2 regions of the Tistrella sp. genome follow, and region 2 is predicted to be linked to the other one. Evidence: riboswitches for the same ligand, from Rfam matches in the RefSeq annotation. Region 2 holds a riboswitch; the other holds the start of a gene.

Region 1 (9,283 bases), on a different contig from region 2:
GCTCCGCCCCCGGATGAAGCGGGATGCCGACGCCGAGCGTGGCGGTCTCGGGCCGGATCAGCCGTCCCTTGGCATGGCCGGCATCCAGCAGGCCGCGAGTGGGCGTGCTCCACAGCGCCCGGGTCAGGCCATAGACCAGTTCGGCATCCAGACCCTCGCGCACCACCCAGAGTGCGCGCACGCTGACCGTGCCCACCGGGGCTGCCAGGTCATAGGCATCGCGGGGGATGACGTCTTCCACGAAAAAGGGGTGTTTTTCGACCAGGGCGCCGCGCAGTTCGGGTGCCAGCGGCACCAGGTTCGCGACCCCGTCGCGGATCGCGGCCCCGATCGAGACCGCGGGATAGCCGCTCATGAAGAACATCGCGTCGAGCGAGCCGTCGCGCAGATGGTCGACGGCCACCTCGGGATCGAGGTTCTCGACCTTGATCCTGTCGAGCGGAATGCCCGCTGCAGCCAGCACCAGCCGGGCGTCGACCAGGGTGCCGGATCCGGTGCGGTCGAGCGATACCCGCTTGCCCACCAGATCCTTGAGATCGGTGATGCCGGCCCCGACCCTGGCCACCACATGCAGGCTTTCAGGGTAGAGGCTCGCGATGGCGCGCAGATCCGGCATGGAGGGCGCGCCGATTTCGGCGCCGCGACCGGCCTCGGCCAGAACCGCGATATCGGCCTGGGAGAGGCCGCTGTCGACCTGGCCGTCGTTCAGCAGGTTGAGATTGTCGACCGACCCGCGGGTGGTGACCGCCACGGCGACCAGGTTCGGAATGCCGCAGGCGCCGCCATCCTCGCAGGGGCGGGAACCGGGCGGGTTGCTGACCGCATTGGCGATGATGCCGCCGATCGGGAAATAGGTCCCGCCGGTCGATCCCGTGCCGATGCGGAAGAAGCGCATCGCCTCTTCCTGGGCGGCGGCCTGACCCGATGCCGAGAGCAGGCCGGCGACGACGGTTGCAGCGGCCCATCGTCGCAGCGCCACCAGTCTCATCAACCCCAGGTAGATAATCTGCATGAAGTCCGGGGCGGGGACGGGACAGGCGGACACGGCGGTCCGGGTGCTGCGGGCCATGATGCACGGATCTCCGCTGGCGAGACGAGGCGTCGCAGGGGGCCGCACGACCCTTGTCCGGTGTGTGCGGAGTGCGACTTGCTTGTCCGGTCGATCCTAGCCACACTCGCGGCATCCGTCGAGCCGCCGTGACACACGTCACGGAACGGTCGCAGGCCCTGCCGCAGGATGGCCCGCCCGGCCGCCCGTGCGGCCGTCCGACATGCCGGAGAGAACGCGCCCCATGTCCCTGCTCACCAAGCCCGTCGACCTGATGGCGGCACGCCTGCGTGCCCGTGGGATCGATCCGCTGCTGCCCTTTCTGGGGGCCGCCAGCCTTGCCCTGCTGGCCGGCGCCCTCGGCTTTCAGGTCCTGGGCGGGCTGGAGCCCTGCGTGCTCTGCCTGCAGCAGCGCTGGCCGCATCTGGGCGTGGTGGTGGCGGCAGGTGCGCTGACGGCGCTCGGGCCCTCGCGGCGGGTGCAGGGCTGGGGGCTGCTGCTGATCACGGTACTGCTGCTGGTGACCGGCGGCATCGGCCTCTACCATGTGGGCGTCGAGCAGGGCTGGGTGGAGGCAAGCGCCGCCTGCACGATGAGCACGGCCCAAGGCGGCGGTGCCCAGGATCTGGCCGCGCTGCGGGCCGCCATTGCCGGCGCACCGCGTGCCGCGTGCACCGATATCGTCTGGTCGCTGCTGGGGATCAGCATGGCGGGGTGGAATGCGCTGCTGTCGGTTCTGCTGGCGGGGATTGCCGCGGGCGGCGCGCGGCGTATCTTCAGGCATGGCTGACAAGCCGACCGGAGGATCCTTCGCCGGATCATCCCCGACCGGAGACCGCCCTGACATGACCGACGAGCCCCGCCCGACAGACGGCCGCCCCACCGCCGCGCGTATCCTGCCCGGCGATCCCGATCCCCGCACCCTGGTCGAACGCATGATCCGGGTCGATCAGGCGGGGGAATATGGTGCCGCCCGGATCTATGCCGGCCAGCTGGCGGTGATGGGCAAGGGTCCGCATGGCGCCACCATCCGCCATATGGCAGATCAGGAACGGGTACATCTGGAGACCTTCAACCGGATGATGGTCGACCGCCGGGTGCGCCCGACCCTGCTGTCACCGGTCTGGCATGCCGCGGGTTTCGCGCTGGGGGCGGTGACCGCCGCCATGGGGCCGCGGGCGGCGATGGCCTGCACGGTTGCGGTCGAGGAAGAGATCGACCGCCACTATCGCGCCCAGTCTGCCGCACTTGGCCCCGACGAAGCGCCGCTCCGCGACACGATCGAGCGTTTTCGCGCGGAAGAGCTGGAGCATCGCGATACCGGCCTTGCCCATGGCGCCGAACAGGCGACCGGCTACAAGGCGATGAAGGCGCTGATCGGCACGGGCTCCCGGCTTGCGATCTGGCTGTCGACCCGGGTCTGATCGGCACTGTTGACACCGCGCCCGGGCGGCGCGCAGTCTGAAGACCTCACCAGGGGTGTCCCGACAAGGGGCTGAGATTCTGCCGGGCCGCAAGGCAGCGCAGGGACCCGAAGAACCTGATCCAGTTCATACTGGCGGAGGGATGGTGCGGATGGCCGGCCCCTGCAGCCCGATGAGGCGCGGGGGAGGCGGCGTTTCGAAACCTCTCCCTCTCTGCCGGTGCGGGCCGGGTCGATCAAGACCGAGAGAGGGAGGAACCGGAATGACCTCGCAGAAGACCGCCGGTGCCGCTGAACTCCATGCCCGCATGCGGCAGACTGCGCCGCTGGTGCAGTGCATTACCAATTATGTGGCGATGAACGTGGCGGCCAATGTGCTGCTCGCCGCCGGCGCCTCTCCGGCCATGGTCCATGCCGAGGAAGAGGCGGGTGAGTTCGCGGGCCTTGCCGGCGCACTGACCGTCAATATCGGCACCCTTTCCCCCGGCTGGGTCGGCGGCATGAAAGCGGCGATTGCGGGCGCCATGGCCGCCGGACGACCCTGGGTGCTGGACCCCGTCGCCCATTTCGCGACCGGCTACCGGCGACGTGTGGCCGCCGAGCTGCTGGCCTTGCGGCCCAGTGTAGTGCGCGGCAATGCGTCCGAGATCATCGCGCTCGATGGCGGGGTCAGCGCCGGCCAGGGGGCGGATGCCGGCGATCCGGTGGAACAGGCGGAAGAGGCGGCCCGGCGGCTGTCGCGGGCCCATGGCGCGGTGGTGGCGGTGACCGGCCCGGTGGATTTCGTGACCGACGGCAGGCGGGCGGCGCGGATCTCGGGCGGCTCGGCGCTGATGCCGAAGGTGACGGCGCTCGGCTGCTCGCTCACCTGCCTGGTCGGCGCCTTCACGGCCGTGGCCCCCGACGCCCCGTTCGAAGCGACGGTCGCGGCGCTCGCCACCTTCGCGGCGGCGGGAGAGGCGGCGGAACGGGGGGCAGAGGGCCCCGGCTCCTTCGCCATGCGCTTCCTGGATGCGCTGCATGGTCTCGAAGCCCCGGCGCTCGAGGCGGGGGAAAGGATCCGGCCGGCATGAAGCGTTTCGATCTCTCGCTCTATCTTGTTCTCGACCCCGATCTCTGTCGGGCGCGATCGATGGTGGAGACCACCCGCGCCGCCGTTGCCGGCGGGGCGACGATCGTTCAGCTGCGTGACAAGGCAGCCGGCACGGCCGGGCTGATCGAGACCGGCCGGGCGCTCATGTCGGTGCTGGACGGAACCGGCGTGCCGCTGATCGTGAACGACGATGTCGAGGCCGCGGTGGCGATCGGTGCCCATGGGCTGCATGTCGGCCAGGGCGACATGCCCGCGGCAGAGGCCCGCCGCCGGGTCGGGCCCCGGATGATCCTGGGCCTGTCGGTCGAGACCGAGGCGGCGGTACGGGTGGTCGATCCGGCGGTCGTCGACTATGTGGGGGCGGGCCCCGTCTTTGCGACCCAGACCAAGCCGGATCACGAGCCGCCGACCGGTTTCGACGGCCTTGCCCGGCTGGTGGCGCTGTCGCCCGTGCCGGCGGTGGCCATCGGCGGGCTGAAGGCGGAGCATGTGGCGCCGGTGCTGGCGTCGGGCGCCGAGGGGCTGGCGGTGGTCTCGGCCATCTGCGGCCAGCCCGATCCCGAGGCCGCGGCCCGGCTGATCGCCGGGGCCATCCGGGACTGTCGCCGGGGCTAACCCTGTCGCCGGGACTAAGTCTCCCGGGTGCCGGCAAAGAAGGCGTCGAGCCGCCGGGCCGCCTCGGCGGCGAGCGCCGGATCGATGGCGAAGCACAGGCGCAGATAGCCGCTGCCGCCGGGGCCGAAGGCGGAGCCGGGGGCGAGCCCGACGCCCGCTTCGCGCAGGATGCGCACGGCGGTGGAGAAGGCGTCGTTCATGCCGCGCACGCCGAAAAACAGGTAGAAGCCGCCATCGGGCTTCACCACCGTGATCTCGGGGATGCCGGCCAGCGCATCGAGCAGCACGTCGCGGGCGGCCATGGTGCGGGCGACCAGCGCCCTGACGCCGGGATCGCCCTCGTTCAGGGCCGAGATGGCGGCCTGCTGAATGAAGGTGGCGACGCCGGTGGTGTTGTACTGGGACAGGTTCTCGAACACCCGCGACATGCCGTCGGGGAAGATCACCCAGCCGGCACGCCAGCCGGTCATGCACCAGTTCTTGGAGAAGGTGTTGGTGACCAGCAGACGGTCATCGGGCTCCGTCACCTCAAGGAAGGAAGGTGCCGGCCGGTCGCCGTCGACGAACAGGCCGTAGACCTCGTCCGAGAAGATCCAGAGTCCGCGGGCGCGGGCGATGTGCACCAACTCGGCCATCTGCTCCCTGGGCATCACCCAGCCGGTCGGGTTGGAGGGGGAGTTGATCGCGATCGCCCGGGTCCGCGGGCCGATCGCCGCCACCAGATCGTCGAGGTCGAGCGAGAAGTGGCCGCCGTTCACCCTGAAGGGCACCGGCACCATCTTGCCGTGATTGATGCGCACGATCGCGTCCAGGTTGGGCCAGGTCGGCACCGGGGCGATCACCTCGTCCCCCGGCTCCAGGATCGCCTGGAAGGCCTGCATCATCGCCTGAACGCCGCCGGCCGTAACGCTGAACCGCCCGGGATCGACGGCCACGCCCCAATGACGGGCGTGATAGTCGGCGAGCGCCCGACGCAGTGCCGGCAGGCCATGGGCGTAGGTGTAGCGGGTCTGTCCGGCCTGCATGGCCTGTTCGGCGGCCACACGGATGAAATCCGGGGTCGGCAGGTCGCCTTCGCCGATCCACAGCCGGATCACCGACGGATCCTCGCGGGCCAGGTCGGCGATATCGGCGATCTGGTTGGTCGGCATGGCGGCCACCCGCGCCGACAACCCCAGCCTGCCGGCCACGCCCGTATTCGCCCCGCTCTCATGCCCGCTCATGACGCCCCACATCTGTCGACACCGTCTCAGGGTGCCGATCCTCGCGGATCGCGGGCACGAACGCAACGGGCGATCAGTCGTCTTCCAGCTGGACCCCCCAGTATTCACCCTCGGTCATGTCCCGCGGGAAGGCGCGGCCCTGGGCCTCGCTCTGGATGGCGCGCAAGGTGGTATGGGCGGCCAGCGCCCCATCCACCGCATCCTCGTCCGAGCGGATCTCGGACAGGCCGGCGAAGTTCAGATAGTCCCGCCAGCTTGGATGCAAATTGCCGGGCGGAAAGTGGCGCCCGGCTTCCTGGAGTTCGGTCAGGTCCGGGGCTTTGGGCACCGACCTGAGGGTCAGACCGCACTGCTCGGGCGTTCGGGCACCCTTGGCGGTGTTGCAGGCCGTGCAGGCGGTGACGACGTTCTGCCAGGTGGTGGTGCCGCCGCGGGCGCGGGGGACCACATGGTCGAAGGTCAGTTCTTCCGTGGCGAAACGCCGGCCGCAATACTGGCAGCGGAAACGGTCGCGCAGGAAGACGTTGAAGCGGGTAAAGGCCGGGCGACGGTTCACCGGCACATAGCTGCGCAGCGAGATCACGCTGGGCAGACGCATCTCCAGGCGCGGGCTGTGCACCACGGAGTCGTATTCGGAAAGGATGTTCACGCGATCGAGGAATACTGCCTTGATCGCGTCCTGCCACGACCACAGGGACAGCGGGAAGTAGCTGAGTGGTCGGTAGTCGGCGTTCAGTACCAGCGCCGGACAGGTGCTCGCGGATAGGCCCACAGGCTCCGTCTCCCCCTGAACCGGGCGGGCGTGGAGGACGCCCGCCTCGCGACCATATGGTATCAATGATTTGTGATGCTTGCATGAAAGATCAAGAGCCTGTGCGCGGGCCGGACTGGGGCCGGCACGGCACGGTTTCAACTGCAGGGGGATGCAGTCCGGTCGTTGACCGGGGGAATATCGGCTCAGGCGACGGGTAGTCTGAGGGTGATCGCGGTGCCGATGCGGCGCTGGCGTTCGATCGTCACGCTCCCCTCCATGGCTTCGGCCAGACGGCGGCTGATCGCGAGGCCGAGCCCGGTGCCTTCGATGCTCCGCCGGATGACGTTGCCGCCGCGCTCGAAGGGCTCGAACACCCGGTCGATCGCCTCGGGAGGAATGCCGATACCGTCATCGGTGACGGTGATCGCGACCATCTGACGGCCCGGTCCGGACGTCCGGTGTGCGGCGATGGTGATATGCCCGTCCTCGGGCGTGAACTTGACGGCGTTGCCGAGAAGATTGTTCAGGATCTGGCCGAGCGCACGATGATCGGCCGCCACGGGTGGCAGGTCCGGGGGCAGGTCGACCAGCAGCGACTGCCGTTTGGCGGCCGCCTGCGGACGAATGGCCGTCAGGGCGCCCTCGATCGCCCGGGAGACAGCCACTCTGCCGATCTCGACCTCGGTGCGGCCGCTCTCGATCCGGGCGACATCGAGCAGATCCTCGATCAGCGCCTTCAGCATCTGCCCAGACTGGTGAATATAGCCGGCCTGTTCGGAATAGCGGCGGAAGGTGGCGGCATCCGACCCGAACATCTGGTCGCGGATGATTTCGGAATAGCCGAGGATCGCGTTCAGCGGCGTCCGCAGCTCGTGGCTGACCTGGGCCAGGAAGCGGCTTTTGGCGTCGTTGGCCGCCTGGGCATCGTGCAGCGAGCGTTCCAGCCGGGCATTGGTGACGGTCAATTCATCGACCAGGGCCCGGATCCGTCCGGCATCGCGGGCCTGGCGTTCCAGCAACTGCCGGTTTTCGATGTTGAGCCGCAGCATGTCCGCGATCCAGCGGTGATGGCGGCCGGCAAAATTTCCGAAGATGACCAGATAGACGACATAGCATGCGGCCATGGTCAGATCCTGCCCCTCGTGACGGACGAGCAGGAAGACGATCGGCGGAATGGCCAGCGGTATCATGAAGGCCACCAGCATCGCCCGATCCATCACATAGGCGATGCCCACCGACGAGATGGCAAGCAGGACCACGACGGCAATCATCGTCGCCCCTGCGGTACCGAGCCCCAGGCCCGCGGCAACCCCCAACCCCCAGCCGAAGGACGCGACGGCGATGCCGCCGGCGACCATGGTTCTCTGGGCTTCGGTGACGGCGTCGGCTTCAGCGGCGCGCAGGGCCAGAAGGGCGACCGGAATGCGGATCGCCGAGATCGCCCACATCAGCACCACCCAGCCGATCGCCCAGAGATGGTCGACATAGGGCCACATCAAGGCGGTGGCCGCAGCCGCCCCCGGGAAGGTGGCGATTGCGGCGCGCCTCGAGAGTTCGGCCTCCATCGCCACCCGGGCGTTGCGCAGGCCGTCGCGTATGTCCCGCTCTCCCATCCGTCTCCGTCGTCCACCGCCATGATCAGGTGCGTACATCATGGCGACAGCCGGGGATCGAAAGTCAATCGGGACCGGTGGAAACCGCGCAAAGCAGGCAGGGAACGGCGCAGGTCGGGCCGATCGGTCAGGGCCGGGGCTCGACCTTGAGGGCGAAGCGGTTATAGCCGTGGCGGCGGCGTGCCTCGGCCAGAGGGATGCCGGCGCGGACATCGGCGATCACCCGCGCCTCCATCGCCTCCACCTCGCGCACCAGCCCGGCCACTTCCGCGCGCCGGGCCGCCGGCACGGCAACCACGCCCGAATCGTCGCCGACCAGCCAGTCGCCCGGCTCCACATGCGTGCCGCCCATGGTCACCGGCACCTGGGTCGCCACCATGCGCACCCGGTTCTTGCCCGACTTCATATAGGCGGTCAGCGAGAACATCGGATAGTCGAGCGCCATGATCTCGGTCGCATCGCGGCAGGCGCCGTCGATGACGGTACCGGCGATGCCACGGCTCTGGGCCAGCGCCGACAGGATGTCGCCCCAGACGGTGCACCAGGTGCGGCCGTCATTGGCCAGCGCCACCACATGGCCCGGCGGCACCTGTTCGATATAGTCGGCAGCCGGCGCCGGCTCGCCCGGGGCCACCGGTTCGAAGGCCACGGTGAAGGCCGGGCCGCAGACCCGATGGCCGGGCTTCAGCGGGCGGATGCCGAGCAGCCCGTTATTGTAGCCCAGCATGTCGAGCACATCGGAAACCGCGGCGGTCGAGGCGCGCGAGAGCACGGCGAGGACGCCGGCATCGTCGAGCGGCAGGGTTTCGGCAGCGGCGGCGGGGCTCTGGTCGGTCATGGGATGGTTCTTCCGTTGTCGTCGGGCGCGGGGGTGCGGGGACGGAGGCCGGGGGCGGCCGATCAGGCCGCGTCGGAGGCGAGGCCGGCGGCCTGGCGCGGCTCCGCCACCCGGACCGCAAGCTTGCGGCCGCCCTGGAACACGTTGACCCGTTCGTTGTTGCTGGCCTTGGCGCCGAAGCCGATGAAACGGCCACCGAAGACGAAGGTGTCGAGGCTGACCTTCATCGGCACGCAGGCGCCCGTCGCCGGGTCGGTCAGGATCGGATAGGTCAGCGGCGGCACGTAGCGCTGGGCGATATTGCCCTCGGCGAAGCCCTGTTCGATCTTCGCGATCCAGGTGGCGTGATCGGTGTCGCGACCGATGGTGACGCCGTCGCCGCGGATGTCGTAGGGCTCTTTCAGCACCCAGTCCTGCGGGCGTTCCATCAGCAGGTCGCGCAGATCGCGCGCGGCGCCCTCGAACAGCACCTGCTTGCCCGGCTCCAGCTTCGAGGCCCAGGGGAGCAGACGCTCGGCCAGCGCGCGTTCATCCTCGGTGAAGTGATGGGCGAAGCGCGGCTCGCGCACCAGCGCCAGGGTGCGCTTGCTTTCGGCCACATAGCGGGCCGGGAAGGGGTTGAGGTGCAGGATGGCGCGCGCCTCGATTGCCGCCGCCCAGCGCGGCAGCAGATCGG
Region 2 (9,283 bases):
TGGAAAGATGAACTTAACAGACTGGATATGACTACACGATTTTCATGACGCTTTCACCGGAGGAGGATCAGCTATCGGATCCGTTATCGGGAAAGGCCCCGCTCATGCAGTACACGACCCTCGGCCAGAGCGGCCTCGTCGTCTCGCGGCTCGCCTTCGGCACCATGACCTTCACCGCCGGCAATGCCGACATGCCCTCGGTCTACAAGACCGGCACGGCCGCGGCCGAGGCGATGATCGGGCGGGCGATCGATGCCGGCATCACCCTGTTCGACACCGCCGACGGCTATGCCGGCGGCGAGAGCGAGACCATGCTCGGCCGTGCGCTCGGGGCCCATCGCGACCAGGTCGCCATTGCGACCAAAGTCGGTTTCCGCAACGGCCCGGCCCTCGACCGTCAGGGCCTGTCGCGCCGCCACATCCTGCGGTCGATCGATGAAAGCCTCACCCGGCTCGGCATCGACCGGGTGGAGCTGTACATCGCCCACCGCGAAGACCCGCACACGCCGCTGGAAGAAACGCTGGACGCGCTCGATGCCGTGGTCCGTGCCGGCAAGGCGCTCTATCTCGGCGTCTCCAACTGGCAGCCCTGGAAGATCGCCGCGGCGCTGGAGATCCAGCGCGCCCGCGACCTTGCGCCGTTCACCCACGCCCAGATGCACTATTCACTGCTCGGCCGCGACATCGAGCGGGATTTTCTGCCGATGGCCGCCCGCTACGGCCTGGGTCTCACGGTCTGGAGCCCGCTGTCGGGCGGCTTCCTGACCGGCAAATACGATCAGGGCCGCCTGGACCGGGCCGATGGCCGGCTGTCGGGCTTCGACCTGCTGCCCTTCGACAAGGCGCGCGGCTTTGCCCTGCTGGAGGTGATGCGGCCGATCGCGGCAGCCCATGGGGCCAGCCTCGCACAGCTCGCCATCGCCTGGCTGCTGGCCCGGCCGGGCGTCTCCAGCGTCATCCTGGGGGCGAGCCGCCAGGACCAGCTGGACGACACCATCGCCGCCGCCGGCCTGCGCCTGTCCGCGGACGAGATCGCGGCGCTCGATACCGCCACGGCCCTTGCCCCGGTCTATCCGCACTGGTTCATCCAGGGCCTGGCCGATGCGCCGATGGCAGCGGCACTTGCAGGCTAGCTGCCGAAAAGATCGCCAATTGCGGCCGGGGCCGGACGGCTGCGGGCCAGGCGTTCCAGCGCCGCCCCGTCGCTCTCGGCCCCGCCATCGGGCGTCAGATGCACCAATTGCGCCCCCGCCGCCCTCAACAGCGGCGAGACCAGATGGAAGCGATGGCAGTCCAGCGGGTCGCGTTCGGCACACATCAGCGCGATGCGATGCTGGCGGGCGCCGTGGAGCAGGCGGGCGATGCCGCGCGCCCGCGCCTCGGCAAGCCGCTCCGGATCGGCATCGGCGGGCGGCCGGCCGCCCAGCTCGGCCCCCAGCGGCACATGGGCGATGCCGGCCGTCTTCAGCGCCGCCGCCAGCGGCCGGGCCCCGAATTGCGGATGACGCCGGGACCACGGAACCGAGCGCAGATCGGCCACGGCCGTGATCTCCGCCGCCCGAAGCAGGGCGACGAAGCGGTCGATCGGGTGGTCGGAATGGCCGATGGTCCAGAAGACCGGCCCGGCCACGCCAGTGTCATCGGTGGGCGTCTCCATCGGGCCATCATGATCCGCCCGGCCCACGGCTGCAATTCCGCAGACCGGCCATCGGACAGACCGGCCGCGCGGTGCAGTGCAGATCGCGCTAGGCTTCGCAAAACACACGAAGACCACCCAGGAGGATCGCCCATGTCCGAGACCCCCCCCGTCACCCTGCTCGCCGAAGGTCTGGCCTTCCCCGAGGGGCCGGTCGCCATGCCCGACGGCTCGGTGATCCTGGTCGAGATCGCCGCCGGCCGCATCACCCGGGTGATGCCCGATGGCCGCAAGCTGACCGTGGCGGAGCCCGGCGGCGGCCCCAATGGCGCCGCGATCGGCCCCGACGGCATGCTCTATATCTGCAACAATGGCGGCTTCGAATGGACGGTCGACAAGGGCTTCACCAAACCCGCCGGCACGCCCGCCGACTGGTCGGGCGGGCGGATCGAGCGGGTCGATCCCGAGACCGGCAAGGTCGAGGTGCTCTATACCGAAAGCGATGGCCGGGGCCTGCGCGGCCCCAACGACATCGTCTTTGACGATCAGGGCGGGTTCTGGTTCACCGATCTGGGCAAGACCTTCCACGACCGGACCGATCACGGCGCCATCCACTACGCCAGGGCCGACGGCTCGCTGATCCGCACCGCCGCCTGGCCGGTCAGCAACCCGAACGGCATCGGCCTCTCGCCCGACGGCCGCACGGTCTATGCCGCCGAGACCACCACCGGCCGGCTCTGGGCCTGGACCATCACCGGCCCGGGAGAACTGGCGCCGCAAAGCTGGCCCGAGGTCGAGCATCCGCGGCTGATGGGCCCGGCTCCCGGCTTCCGGCGCTATGACAGCCTGGCGGTGGAAGCCTGCGGCAATATCTGCGTCGCCTCGCTGCGCATCGGCGGCATCGAGGTCTATGCGCCCGACGGGCCGGTGATCGATTTCGTGCCCTTCGACGACCCCTACACCACCAATATCTGTTTCGGCGGCCCCGGGCTGAAGACCGCCTATGTCACCCTGTCGGGCACCGGGCGGCTGGTCAGCCTGCCCTGGCCGCGGGCGGGGCTGAAGCTCGCCTATGGTTGACGGGCGGGGTGCCGCAAGGCTATCGGGAGGGTGAGCCGAGCTGACGAAGGGGCCGCCATGTCCGCCGCGATCCATATCGAAAGTCTGACCGGCCGGGCGCTGCACGACCGGCTCGACGATCTGGCGGCCCTGCGCATCGCCGTGTTCCGCGACTGGCCCTATCTCTATGACGGCGACCTCGACTACGAGCGCCGCTATCTCGCCACCTATGCCGAGGCCCCGGGCAGCGTGATCGTGGCCGCGATCGAGGTGGCGACCGGCCGGGTGGTCGGCGCCGCCACCGGCCTGCCGATGCGCCACGAGCCCGAAACCCTGGCCGGCCCCATGCGGCAGGCGGGCTACGACATCGACCGGCTGTTCTATTTCGGCGAGTCGGTGCTGCTCGCCCCCTGGCGCGGCACCGGGATCGGCGTCGGCTTCTTCAACGCCCGGGAAGCCCATGCCCGGGCGCCAGGCAGGATGAGCCATGCCTGTTTCTGCGGCGTGGTCAGGCCCGACGACCACCCGCGCCGCCCGGCGGGCTTCGTGCCGCTCGACGGGTTCTGGCGCCGCCGGGGCTATGAACCCGTGGCCGGCGCGGTGGGGGAAATCTCGTGGCGCGACCTGGACGAGGCCGAAGAGACGGCCAAGCCCATGCAGTTCTGGGCGCGCGCGCTTTGACCGGCATCACCGCACGTCCCGCCCGCGGCCGCAGCGCCCCGGCACTCGGCCCCGAGCGGATCACCGTCGCCGTGGCCGCCTGGCCGGTTGCACGGCCCGACAGTCTTCAGGCGCTGGACGCACGTCTCGACCAATGGCTCGGCCAGGCCGTGGCCGGCGGCGCCGAGCTGGCGGTGTTCCCCGAATATGGCGGCATAGAGGCGGGGGTGCTCTCGCCCCGCTGGCGACCCGGCGACCTCGCGGCGGATATCGATGCCGCCTCGGACATGGCCGGGGTCTGGCTGGATCTGCACCGGCGGCTTGCCCGCCACCACCGCATTCATCTGCTGACCGGCAGCCTGCCGGTGCGCGATCCGGCCCATGGCCTGCCGGTCAACCGCTGCTGGCTGGTGGCCCCCGACGGCAGCGCCGCGCATCAGGACAAGCGGATGATGACCCGGTTCGAACGGGAAAGCTGGGGGATCGGCCCGGGCGATGCCCGGCGGGTCTTCGACACCGCCATCGGCACCATCGGCATCGCCATCTGCTATGACGCGGAATTCCCGCTGGAGGTGCGCGACATGGTCGCGGCCGGCGCCGAAATCGTGCTGGTGCCCAGCTGCACCGACAGCGCCGCCGGCTATCACCGGGTGCGGGTCGCAGCCCGGGCGCGGGCGCTGGAAGGCCAGTGCTTCGTGATCCAGTCCCCCACCGTCGGGGTGGCCGACTGGCCGGAAGCGGTGGATGTGAACCGGGGGGCGGCGGGCATCTTCGCGCCGCCCGATCGTGGCCTGCCCGATGACGGGGTGGTGGCGCAGGGCGGGCTCGATCAGCCGGGCTGGACCATCGCCACGCTCGATCTCGGCGCACTCAGGCGGGTGCGGGCCGACGGACAGGTGCTGCCGCTCCGCCATTGGGACGAGCAGGCATCCGCCGGCCGGGCATGATCTAGTCGGCTTCCGCCTCGATCCGCGCAACCACCGGGCTCGCGCGAAGCGCCTCCACCAGTTCGGCCGTGCAGGCGACCGGCACCATGCCGAAGGCGGTGGGCGGCCCGATCCAGACCAGATGATCGGCCAGGCCGAGACGCTCGGCCTCTGCCTGCAGGCCGCGGGCACGGCGGGCGGTATCGGCGGCGGCGGCGGCGAGCCCTCGTCCGGTCGACGGGGTTTCCGTCGCCGCCAGGGTGATCAGATAGCGTCGGGTTCCGGCCGGCTTGGGCGGCGGCATGGGCATGGGTCCTCGGGAGGGTCTTGGTCCGCAGGGAGGGCGGCAGGCTGGTGCCGCCGCGGACCAGCATATGGCATCTTCCGCGTCCGGGGGTAAGACCATGTCGGTGACATCGCGCCGTCACCGCGAGATTGGCGCGGCGAGTTTGGCGCGGCGGAATCAGGGCCGGTTGCGGAACACCGCCCGGCTGTGCTCGAACAGATGACGGATGGTGTGCAGCGCCGCCGCCCGGGCGGCGGCATCGGCTGTCGCCAGCGGCTCGGCCGCGGCCAGTTCTGCGGCAAGCGCCCTCGCCCCCAGATTGGCGGCAGACCCCTTGAAGCCATGGGCCGCGCGCCGCCAGGCCTCGCCGCCCGCGCCAAGGGCTGCCTCCAGCGCCGTCAGATAATCCAGCGCCCCGGCTTCGAACAGGCCGAAGACCTCGTCTTCGAGATCCCGGTCGCCGAGGGTATAGGATCTGAGCTGATCGAGGTCGAAGATCTCCACCGGCATCTCCTTCACCGGCATTCTCTCTGGGGCTGGCGATCAGTCGAGCGGGAATTCCGCATGCACCACCGTGTCGCCCGGGCGGATGCCGAGCAGCCGGGCGGTGCCGGCATTCAGCTCCAGCACCGCACGTGCGGCATGCTTGGAGCCGATCGGCGTGTCGGTCAGCGGCACGGTATCGGCCGCGATGTCGACCACCACGCCCTCGGCATCCAGGAACAGCATATCGAGCGGCACATAGGTGTTGCGCATCCACATGGTCGGCTGGCTGCCCTCGGGGAAGACGAACAGCATGCCGCGATCGGCGTCGAGATCGGAGCGGAACATCAGCCCCATGGTCCGCGCCTCGTGCGAGCGGGCGACCTCCACCCGGAACATGCGCGCCTTGCCGCCCTCGGCCGGCCGGATCGCCAGCGGCTCCAGCGGCTGTTCCGGCAGGGCCTGGGCCTGGATCACCGCGCTTGGCCAGGATCTCGCCGCCACCGCCGGCCAGGCCCAGGCGCAGTTGGCGGCCAGCATCATGGTTGCGATCAACAGACAGAGCGATGCCCGGTAGCCTCTGCGGCACCGGTTCAGGACCTGGTCCAGCATGCGCGTTCCTCGTCGGGGGCTCACGCGGCCGTTACCGTCGTCTGCCTTCCCAGGCATGCACCAGACATACCTCTGAAAGGCGGTCGTCGCGTCGGCCGTCGCGGCTTGGTGCGGTCGGGGGACGTGGCGGAGCCTGCACCGCAGCCCCCCTCGGGACGCAACGCCCGAAGGGCGCCCGGACCCTGGGATGACCGTGGTGCGTCTTCGGTCATACTCCTGCCCGGGCCTGCGCGCAACCGGAACGCTCAGGCCCTGCGAAAACACGCGCCTTACGCAAGGGATGCCATGGGATCTTGCACCCTGGATACCGCCGGTGCATAGTTCGGCCTTCACTTGGGGGGAGCCGCGGTGCGGCGGCTGAGAGGTTCCCGGTTCGGAACGACCCCTGAACCTGATCCGGTTCGCACCGGCGGAGGAACAAGTGCGCATGCCATGCCCGACGACATCCGTCCCCTCATCCATCCGCTGACCGCAGAGCCCGCGGCCCGGATGCAGGCGCCTGCCCTGCATCTCGCCGACGTCACCATCCGCCCGGGCGGGCGGCTTGTGACCGACGGGCTCTGCCTCGACATCGCCGCCGGCCGCATCACCGCCCTTCTGGGCGCCAGCGGCTCGGGCAAGACCACGCTGCTGCGCCTGATCGCGGGCCTCGATGTCGCGGGGCAGGAACGCGGCCGGGTTGCCGCCTCCGACGGCCGGCCGCTCGACGGCCGGATCGCCTGGATGGCCCAGCAGGACCTGCTGATGCCCTGGGCGCGGGTCATCGACAACGTCACGCTGGGCGACCGGCTGCGCGGCAGGAAAGCCGACCGTGTCCGCGCGCTCGACCTGCTCGACCGGCTGGGCCTGGCCGGCACCTCGGCGCTGCGCCCCGCGGCCCTGTCGGGCGGCATGCGCCAGCGCGTCGCCCTGGCCCGGACGCTGATGGAAGACCGGCCGGTGGTGCTGATGGACGAGCCCTTCGGCGCGCTCGATGCCGTCACCCGCCACGGGCTGCAGGATCTGGCCTGCCGCATGCTGCGCGGCCGCACCGTGCTGCTGGTGACCCATGATCCGCTGGAAGCGCTGCGCATGGGCGACGAGATCGTGGTGCTGACCGGCAACCCGGCCCGGCCGATGGCGGTCGCCGCCCCGCCCGGCCCGGTGCCGCGCCCGGTGGATGCCGCCGATCTGGGCGACCGGCTGGCCCGGCTGATGGCGGTGCTGGAGGTGCGCGCATGACCGGACAGGCTTCGGGCGCCTGGTGGCGCGGGCTGGTGGCGGTGGCCGGGCTGATCGCCGTCTGGTGGGCGGCCGTGCTCGCGACCGGGCTGCCGCCCTTCCTGCTGCCCGCCCCCGACCAGGTGGCGCAGGCGATCTGGACCAACCGGGCGCTGCTGGCCGATCACGCCGCGGTCACCGCGCTTGAAATCGCGCTCGGGCTTGGCGCCGGCACGGCCGTCGGCGTCACCTCGGCGCTGGCGATCGCCGGTGCGCCCAGGCTCGGCCGCTGGATGATGCCGGTGATGGTGGGCGCCCAGGCCCTGCCGGTCTTTGCGCTGGCGCCGCTGCTGACCCTCTGGTTCGGCTATGGCTATGCGCCCAAGATCGTGATGGCGGCGCTGATCATCTTCTTCCCCGTCGCCGTCGCCTTCCTGGACGGCCTCAGGCGGACCGAACCCGGCTGGCTCGACATGGCGCGGGTGATGGGCGCATCGCGGCGGCGCAGCCTGCTGCTGATCCGCCTGCCCGCCGCGCTGCCGGCCCTCGCCTCGGGGCTCAGGGTCGCGGCCGCGGTGGCGCCGATCGGGGCCGTGGTCGGCGAATGGGTCGGCTCGTCCGCCGGCCTCGGCTACCTGATGCTTCATGCCAACGGCCGGATGAAGACCGACCAGATGTTCGCGGCCCTCGCCGTGCTGGTCGTCCTGACCCTGGTTCTCTATCTCGTGGTCGACCGGGCGCTGCGCGCCGCCATGCCCTGGCAGGCGGATGCGCTCGACGGCGGCCAGCGCAGCTGACACCCCGCACCCATATCACCACTCCCGGAGGAGATGCCCCATGACGCAGCGTGTTGCCACGCGGCGCGGCATGCGCCGTCTGCTGGCCGCCACCCTGGTTGCCGCCACCGCCCTGGCGGCCCCGGCTGCCCAGGCGGCCGAAAAGCTGACCCTGCTGCTCGACTGGTATGTGAACCCCGACCATGCCCCCCTGCTGGTCGCCCAGGAAAAGGGCTATTTCGCCGAGGAAGGGCTGGAGGTGGAGATGATCGCCCCGGCCGATCCGTCGGATCCGCCCAAGCTGGTCGCCGCCGGCCGGGCCGATCTCGCCATCACCTATCAGCCGCAGCTGATCGCCATGGTGCACGAGGGTCTGCCGCTGAAGCGGGTCTCGACCCTGGTCGCCACCCCGCTCAACAGCATCATCACGCTGGCCGACGGCCCGGTGAAGACGCTCGCCGATCTGAAGGGCCGCAGGATCGGCTATTCGGTCGCGGGCTTCGAGGACGCGCTGCTCGGCCGCATGCTGGCCAGCGCCGGGCTCAGCGTCGACGACGTCACGCTGATCAACGTCAACTTCGCCCTCGCCCCCTCGGTGATGTCGGGGCAGGTGGATGCGGTGATCGGTGCCTATCGCAATGTCGAACTGGTGCAGATGGCGCTGGAAGGCCGCCCCGGGCGCGCCTTCCTGGTGGAAGAGCACGGCGTGCCGCCCTATGACGAGCTGGTCGTCGCCGCCCGCGCCGACAAGGCCGCCGATCCGCGCTTCGCCGCCTTCAACCGCGCGCTGGAAAAGGGCGTGCAGTTCCTGATCAACCACCCCGATCAGTCCTGGGAGCTGTACATCAAGGGCCGGCCCGAGATCGCGGACGAAGGCAACCGGAAGTCGCTGGAGGCGACGCTGCCGCGCTTCGCCCACAGCCCGGCCGCCCTCGATTACGGGCGCTGGCGCAATTTCGCCGCCTTCATGCACGAGGCCGGGCTGATCGACACCCCGAAGCCGGTCGAAGACTACGCCCAGGCCTGGCGTTGAGACGGTTCCCTTTCTCCTTTGATCAAGCCTGAAACGCCCGCTTGCGACCATGTGCCGCAAGCGGGCGTTGCCTTTACCACGCGCCGGGTCGGTCTCATGCTATGCCAAGGACTTATCGGACTTAATTCGTCCGGATTTCCTTGACCCGTCCCGGGTTTCCTGGGAAAAACGCGGGCCAGGGAGGACGCTGTTCGACGGGACGGACACGCGCTCTGCATGCGCCATCTCCGCTTTGCGTCCGGCTGAACACGACGTTCGGCCGCAGGCGCGCCGGCGCCTCCTTGCCGTCAAGGGGACCAACCACTCAGGGGAGACTGCGGTGGCGCGAGCCTTCGGCCTGTTTCTGGCACTGCTCACGACCTGGCTGCTGATGTCGGGCATTTACAAGCCGTTGATCATCGGCTTCGGCGTGCTGTCCTGCGCCTTTTCGGTGTGGATCGCACGCTGGCTTGGCATCCTGGACCGCGAAGGGGCGCCGCTCGGCATGCTGCCGCGTGCAATTCCCTACTGGTTCTGGCTGTCGGTCGAGATCATCAAATCGAACATCGACGTCTTCAAGCGCGTCTGGGGCCTGGCCCCGATCGATCCCGCCTGGGCCCGGGTGCCCACCAG

What was found. A riboswitch is a leader RNA that binds a small molecule or an ion and turns the genes downstream of it on or off. The one in region 2 is predicted to bind thiamine pyrophosphate.
Region 1: it holds a riboswitch for thiamine pyrophosphate, as region 2 does, so the genes downstream of both, thiM (hydroxyethylthiazole kinase) here and CMO28_RS17695 (ABC transporter ATP-binding protein) in region 2, are expected to answer to the same signal.

The regions. Positions count from the first base shown of each region.
Region 1 is NZ_NYWI01000030.1:229,115-238,397, forward strand. It holds gene CMO28_RS09975 (TAXI family TRAP transporter solute-binding subunit) at 1-1,012, opposite strand, end outside; gene CMO28_RS09980 (disulfide bond formation protein B) at 1,293-1,838, shown strand; gene CMO28_RS09985 (demethoxyubiquinone hydroxylase family protein) at 1,894-2,472, shown strand; TPP riboswitch at 2,514-2,633, shown strand; gene thiM (hydroxyethylthiazole kinase) at 2,735-3,544, shown strand; gene thiE (thiamine phosphate synthase) at 3,541-4,179, shown strand; gene CMO28_RS10000 (pyridoxal phosphate-dependent aminotransferase) at 4,194-5,402, opposite strand; partial or broken gene CMO28_RS10005 (HNH endonuclease) at 5,641-6,174, opposite strand; gene CMO28_RS10010 (sensor histidine kinase) at 6,360-7,769, opposite strand; gene CMO28_RS10015 (RraA family protein) at 7,897-8,607, opposite strand; gene CMO28_RS10020 (hypothetical protein) at 8,670-9,283, opposite strand, start outside.
Region 2 is NZ_NYWI01000054.1:20,049-29,331, forward strand. It holds gene CMO28_RS17655 (aldo/keto reductase) at 105-1,133, shown strand; gene CMO28_RS17660 (DUF488 family protein) at 1,130-1,657, opposite strand; gene CMO28_RS17665 (SMP-30/gluconolactonase/LRE family protein) at 1,790-2,716, shown strand; gene CMO28_RS17670 (GNAT family N-acetyltransferase) at 2,774-3,376, shown strand; gene CMO28_RS17675 (carbon-nitrogen hydrolase family protein) at 3,373-4,302, shown strand; gene CMO28_RS17680 (hypothetical protein) at 4,304-4,585, opposite strand; gene CMO28_RS17685 (Hpt domain-containing protein) at 4,745-5,071, opposite strand; gene CMO28_RS17690 (DUF192 domain-containing protein) at 5,111-5,662, opposite strand; TPP riboswitch at 5,989-6,097, shown strand; gene CMO28_RS17695 (ABC transporter ATP-binding protein) at 6,095-6,883, shown strand; gene CMO28_RS17700 (ABC transporter permease) at 6,880-7,659, shown strand; gene CMO28_RS17705 (ABC transporter substrate-binding protein) at 7,700-8,671, shown strand; gene CMO28_RS17710 (Na+/H+ antiporter subunit E) at 8,991-9,283, shown strand, end outside.